2 regions of the Butyrivibrio sp. WCD2001 genome follow, and region 1 is predicted to be linked to the other one. Evidence: predicted binding sites of a transcription regulator. Region 1 holds the regulator's gene; the other holds the start of a gene.

What was found. Region 1 encodes Rex, which represses fermentation and respiration genes when NADH is low (regulators of the CRP and FNR family bind a similar motif). Its sites were predicted from a motif close to ATTGTTAANTANTTAACAAT; they were not measured.
Region 2: the regulator Rex is predicted to act here: its motif matches at 1,712-1,731, upstream of G630_RS0119660 (iron-sulfur cluster assembly scaffold protein).

Annotation. Positions count from the first base shown of each region.
Region 1 covers NZ_AUJZ01000001.1:464,939-468,357, forward strand. The annotation lists gene G630_RS0102035 (bifunctional ADP-dependent NAD(P)H-hydrate dehydratase/NAD(P)H-hydrate epimerase) at 1-748, opposite strand, end outside; gene G630_RS20320 (hypothetical protein) at 726-1,409, opposite strand; gene G630_RS0102045 (redox-sensing transcriptional repressor Rex) at 1,442-2,092, opposite strand; gene G630_RS0102050 (hypothetical protein) at 2,395-2,730, shown strand; gene G630_RS0102055 (ABC-F family ATP-binding cassette domain-containing protein) at 2,800-3,419, opposite strand, start outside.
Region 2 covers NZ_KE384200.1:396,119-399,537, forward strand. The annotation lists gene G630_RS0119650 (histidine phosphatase family protein) at 113-952, opposite strand; gene G630_RS0119655 (hypothetical protein) at 1,183-1,623, shown strand; gene G630_RS0119660 (iron-sulfur cluster assembly scaffold protein) at 1,764-2,456, shown strand; gene G630_RS0119665 (GGGtGRT protein) at 2,479-3,419, shown strand, end outside.

The DNA of each region.
Region 1 (3,419 bases):
CAACATACTTAAATTTGGGATAATCCTTCAAAAAGCCATCCTCAGTGATACCCACATTCACTATATGTATCTCACCTGCATGAGCAGCTCCAGGATAAAAAACAAGCCCCATTTTCAAAAAGCCAAAGGTCACTGTCTCATCTGCCCTTATTGCATAGCCATGTACCTGCCCCGTATCCGAATTAATACCTGTTGGTATGTCAGCTGCTATAACATGTGGGAATTTCCCATCATAATCTTCTCTTGAATAATTGATTTCCCATACCGCGGCTGAATAATCCCCCGTAAGGTCCCTTGAGCAGCCTATCCCCAGCATGGCATCAATTATTACGTCACATTTTTTTATTTGAGAGCCAAGTTTGGACTGATCAAAATCCACGACATTAAGGCCATAGGACAATGCTATTTTCAGCTGTGAGCTACATGCGGAAGTCCTTTTTGTATTTGAAGCCTTATCACTTAGACTGTGATTAACAAGAACAAGCGTGACAGGTATTTTATCCTGAAAAAGAAGTCTGGCCGCTGCAATTCCATCACCGCCGTTATTCCCACTTCCCGCAAGAATCAGAACCTTACCGCCCTCCGGAAGAGCTTTTTTTACATATTTGCATATAGAAAGCGCCGCCCTTTCCATAAGAACATCCTGCGGCACTCCGAACTCGGAGATTGTAGCCGCATCACATCGCTTCATCTCGGCAGCGCTTACAACATAATTTGAATTTTTATCAATTATCGGTAAATTTTTCATCTTCTACTATTATCCCATCGCGTTCAGTCATTCCGGGTCTGATTACAGGGTGTCGTTTTTCAGGATCGTACTTTAGATCAAAGAGATCAATAACTTCAGGTCCGAAAATGTTGTGCATATAGGAATATACATTAAAGTTTTCGAGCTCTTTTTCCTGCATTCGGATAATATTCTTTTTCAGCTGTACCCTTACTTTTGATATCCACTCATCAACAGCATCGATTTCGAGGGTATTATCATGCATTCTTTTATAAAAGATATTCATCGTCTCGATCATGAGCTGATAATCGATCTGATAAATCTCTCTGGGAAGTCCGAGCATATCGTCCTCGCACTCCTCTATCTTATCATTGCACTCCTTGATAAGGCGTGTATGATCATCAATTTCGGCCTCAATCTTCTTCCGCTTCTTTGGATTCTTTCCCGCATCATCTCTTAGGACAACAATCTCACCGAGAAGCTTTTTCTTAAGCCTCTTTATGTCCTTAATTTTTTCCCTTGTCTTTTCCTGTATGTTCACAAGCTTATTAAGCTCAGCCTCAAGCTCCTTTATCTTGGGAGTTTTGGGACTAAGAAGGAAAAGCTGTTGCCATTTTTCATCCTTGGAAAGAATCGGAATATCCTTTCCGACAAGAGCATCAGAATAGTCATTATTAGCCATATTGGCATCCTCCAAGCGGTTTAAATCACTTGTTATTTCCTGGAGTTGTGATTATTTTCATATCTATCAATGCTATATGAAAGTTTCATAAGCGAATCTGACAGATGAACATTTTCGACCTGAACATTCTCAGGAAGATCAAGATCAACATGTGCGAAATTCCATATAGCCTTTATGCCGCATTTTACAAGTTTATCCGCCATAGGAACAGCCTGATCCTTAGGTATTGCAAGGACCGCAATCTCTATCTTATTTTCTTTTACAAACTGTTCAATCTCTTCGACAGGTCTGATCTCAATATCACGTATTTTCTTACCATGAAGCTTAGGATTTAAATCAAAAGCTCCTTTAAATATAAATCCTCTGTTGAAGAAATTGTTATAACCGGAAAGAGCCTGTCCAAGATGACCTGCCCCAATAATGATAAGTGTATGCTCCCTGTCAAGGCCGAGTATCTTACCTATTTCCTCATATAAGTACTCAACATTATAGCCGTAGCCTTGTTGTCCGAAGCCTCCGAAATTATTAAAATCCTGCCTGATCTGTGAAGCAGTAACCTTCATAATATCGCTGAGTTCCTGAGATGAAACTCTATCTATTCCCTGACTTTTCAGTTCACCTAAGTATCTGAAATAGCGGGGCAATCGGCTGATAACAGCCTGAGATATTTCTTTTCTCGCCATACATCCTCCATGACTGACACCGAAAAAATTATGTTATTTATTACTCTGTAAAATTCGGCTAATTTTAATTATACTATCTGTTAAATTTTCGTCAATCTTATAAATTGACTTTACAATAATTTTATTTGTCATTAATACAAATTTGAAAAAATGTTTCAACGTAGATAATATCTGATGAAATTAGTTTTCAGAAATATGCATTTTTATCTTTTCTTTAATACCCAGTTTATGAATTGTTTCGAATTGGAAATTATAATAACCATATCTTCCTATGTAGTTTTTTAGAAGTTGGAGATAAAAATATGGGAATGTCAATTGATGGATTAGGTGCTTACAATATGTACCAGGCAAGGCCTATGAATTATACAGTATCCAATCAGGCTCCTGTATCGGATGTGTATGACAAGCATAAGGCTGTTGGTGATATCGCCACTGTTGCTCCTGTCGTTTATCCTAATGCTCAGGAAGTAAAAGTCGGTGAAGTTGCCAGTACCGATGGCAAGGATGAAGCTCTGAAAGTAAGCCAGCAATATAATCAGATTGCTTCAAAATTCGGTAACACAACGGTAGGTTACGGACGTGATATGTCAGGTTATTCCTACAGTCAACCCGGTAGTTCCTTTGATGCTTTTGCATAAGGGTTTTAAATGAGAAAAGAAAAAAAAGAAGCTCTTCCAAGTTAGTCCTTGAAAGAGCTTCTTTTTTGATTACTCAGATAAGTTTTCCCATTCATCATAGAGTTCCGAAAGGCGTTCTTCATTTGATGAAAGTTCATCGGATAGCTTTCTAACCTTAGCAAGATCGGTCGCTACATCAGGATCTGAGAGTTCTTCATTTATTTTCTCATTCCTCTCTTCCAACTTAGCTATCTCATCTTCACATTTTTTCAGAGCAGCTTCCTGCTTACGCTTTCTGGCTGCTTCTTCTTTTTGTGCTTTCCAGTCTGCTGCACCTGAACCGGAATCAGCATCGGAAGTACTGCCTTTTGAAGCAAGCTTGCCAAACCCCGAACCTGAAACAGCATCTGCGGAATCCATCTCGATTCCTCTGCCAAAAGAGGAATTATCTCCTTTTTCAGCAATAGCACGAGCTGTCTGTTCCTCACAATGCTCCATATAGTAATCGTAGTTACCAATATAATTAACCAGTGATCCGTGAGTAAGATCAAGTATTCTGGTCGCTGTTTTGTTTATAAAATATCTGTCATGGCTGACATATAAAACAGTTCCTTCATATCCGCAAAGAGCATCCTCAAGAATTTCCTTGCTGGTAATATCCAGGTGGTTCGTAGGCTCATCGAGAATCAGGAAATTAGCTTCTGAAAGCA
Region 2 (3,419 bases), on a different contig from region 1:
GGAGTAACAAACTTATTATTTATTATGGATTGCGAAAAAATGGCTTCTTTTTATAAGAAAAAGCACTAAAAAAGAGTAACAAATAAAATGAAAAGATGTATTTGCGAAAAGCTTATAAAAGTTTCGGAGCCTTATCCTGAATGCTTTCGTCATAGTAGACTACAGAAGAATTCAGAATTTTGTAGACTGGTTTCCCGGCGTCAATAATCAGCTCGACAATAGCAATTCCGCAGTTGGGGAGAAGGCCGTCGCCCCAGAATTTTGCAAGATCGGATTCACCGCGGACATACATGAGTATGGCTTTACTGAGTGCCCCATGAGCACTTATGAGAACGGTACTATCATGAGCGGCAGAATTACTTTCGAAAGCCGAATCGCTGCTATCATCTGTGCCGGAGCTTGCAAGCGGCTCTATAACATTTATCATGAAATCCTTCGCACGAAGGCAGAGCTCACTAAGCAGTTCAGGGGTAGGGGATTTGCTATCACCATCAGATAAGGTCTTGGTGGCAGGAACATTCTCCTGATCTGGCAAGTCCTCAGAGCTTGATGGCTCACTGTTCCTTAGTGCGAGAAGTTCCTTCTCATACAAATCCGGCGCTGTCTTGAAATATCTGAAGGGACAGTGTTCATCCTCTGTCATCTCAAAAACACTTCCGCCATCCATGAAACCAAAATGAAGCTCCTTTAGGCGACCATCAGTAGTAATCTTGAATGGATTATTATTCTTTCCTGAATATAGTTCCTCGAGAACAATTTCCGCCGTCTCATATGATCTGGAAAGAGGACTTGAATATACCTTATCAAAAGAGATTCCGGCTGCTTTTAAGCCTTTCCCTGTCTCTTTCGCCATAAGCTTTCCGAGCTCATCCAACGGGATATCAGTCTGCCCCTGAATAAGTCTCTTATTATTCCATGCAGTTGTTCCGTGTCTTAAAATAAATATTTTCATTTCTCGTTTCCTTTGTTATAGTCATATGAATTCTTATGAATTTTCTTTACTTTCGCTTTACTCGTTTAATTGTTTCCTTCTACCGTATTTTACGGATGATTTCATCTATAAGCAAGAATAGTTTCAATAAAAATCCCACAGCCCAACTATTTTCTGCTATCATAGACAAGTGGGCAATCTGCCCTGACAAAACACATGAGGGGAACTATACAAAAAAGGAGAGAAAGAGTATGAAAAAAGTAGTAGTAAAAGTTTTGTCACTTATGCTTGCGTTCATGATGGTATTTGGCGCAGTAGGAATGACAGCAAGCGCAGCAAACAAGGACAAGGCTGCGAAGAAGCTTTGCAAAGAGATCAACAAGGGTGGAAACAAGTGCAAGGGTATAACCGGTAACCTCAAGGTTACATATAAAAAAGAGGGCAGCAAATACAACTTCACAATTAAGCTGGATATGCCCTTGGATGCATGGATGTTTGATATGTCAGCAAAGATGCAGCCTAAGGAAATAGGACAGGCCAGAGATTCAGTAAAGAAGGTTTCAAAGACATTCAAGAAGAAGGCTAAGAAAGTCGGCATCAAGAAGTCAAGCTGCACATACATTGTTTATGCCAACGGAACAAGAATTTGGGAGTTTAAGGACGGTAAAGTCGTTTACGATAGGTATCAATAAGTGTTTATTATTATTTAATAACATAAACACTCATAAAACCTTGATATAATCTGCATTTTTTAGTAGAATCCAAATGTAGTGCGTAGTAAACGATAAAAATTTATCATACTATAGTAAACACTAACAATAAGGAGGTACTTATGATTTACTCAACAGAGGTAAAAAATATGTGTCCCGTAACACAAGGGGTACATCATGGTGCTGCTCCCATTCCTGAAGAAGCAAAATGGGTTCAGTCCAAAGAGATTAAGGACATTTCCGGTTATACACATGGTATTGGCTGGTGTGCTCCTCAGCAGGGTGGCTGTAAGCTTTCCCTTAATGTTAAGGAAGGTGTCATCCAGGAGGCACTTGTAGAGACTATCGGATGTTCCGGTATGACTCACTCAGCAGCTATGGCAGCTGAAATTCTTCCCGGTCTTACAGTTCTTGAAGCGCTCAATACAGACCTTGTATGTGACGCTATCAACACAGCTATGAGAGAGCTGTTCCTTCAGATTGTTTATGGTAGAACACAGTCTGCATTCTCAGAGGATGGACTTCAGATTGGTGCCGGCCTTGAGGATCTTGGTAAGGGATCACGTTCAATGGTAGGTACTACATATGGTACACTTGACAAGGGACCTCGTTATCTTGAGCTTACAGATGGTTACATCACAGACCTTGCTCTTGATGAGAACGACGAGATCATTGGTTACAAGTATGTTAACTTTGGAAAGATGATGGACTTCATCAAGGCTGGTGACGATGCAAACACAGCTATTGAGAAGGCTAAGGGTCAGTATGGTCGTGTAGCAGACGCTGCAAGATTCATCGATCCCAGAAAACAGTGATAAAGGTAAGGAGGAAAAAATAATGGCTTTATTTGAATCATATGAAAGAAGAGAGCCCCAGATCCTGGCTTGCCTTAAGGAGTATGGCATCTCTTCTATTGAAGAATGTAAAGATATTACAATGGCAGCAGGCATTGATGTTTACAGCCTCATCGAAGGCATTCAGCCTATCTGCTTTGAGAACGCTAAGTGGGCTTACACAGTAGGCGCTGCTATCGCAATCAAGAAGAACTGCCGCAAGGCTGCTGATGCTGCTGCAGCAATCGGTATCGGCCTTCAGGCTTTCTGCATCCCCGGTTCTGTTGCTGACCGTCGTAAGGTTGGTCTTGGCCACGGTAACCTTGGTAAGATGCTTCTTGAAGAGGATACAGAGTGCTTCGCATTCCTTGCAGGTCACGAGTCATTCGCAGCTGCTGAGGGTGCTATCGGTATCGCAGAGAAGGCTAACAAGGTTCGTACAAAGCCTCTTCGCGTTATCCTTAACGGTCTTGGAAAAGACGCTGCACAGATCATTTCCCGTATCAACGGCTTTACATATGTAGAGACAAAGTACAACTACTTCACAGGTGAGGTAGAGGAAGTCTTCAGAAAGTGCTATTCAAAGGATGCAAATTCACCTCGTGCAAAGGTTAACTGCTACGGCGCTAACGATGTACAGGAAGGTGTTGCTATCATGTGGAAGGAGAACGTTGACGTATCTATCACAGGTAACTCAACCAATCCTACAAGATTCCAGCATCCCGTTGCAGGTACTTACAAGAAGGAGCGTACTGAGGCTGGTAAGAAGTACTTCTCAGTTGCTTCAGGTGGTGGTACCGGACGTACACTTCATCCCGATAACATGGCAGCAGGTCCTGCTTCCTACGGTATGACAGATACTATGGGTCGTATGCACTCTGACGCTCAGTTTGCAGGTTCTTCTTCCGTTCCCGCACACGTTGAGATGATGGGTCTTATCGGCGC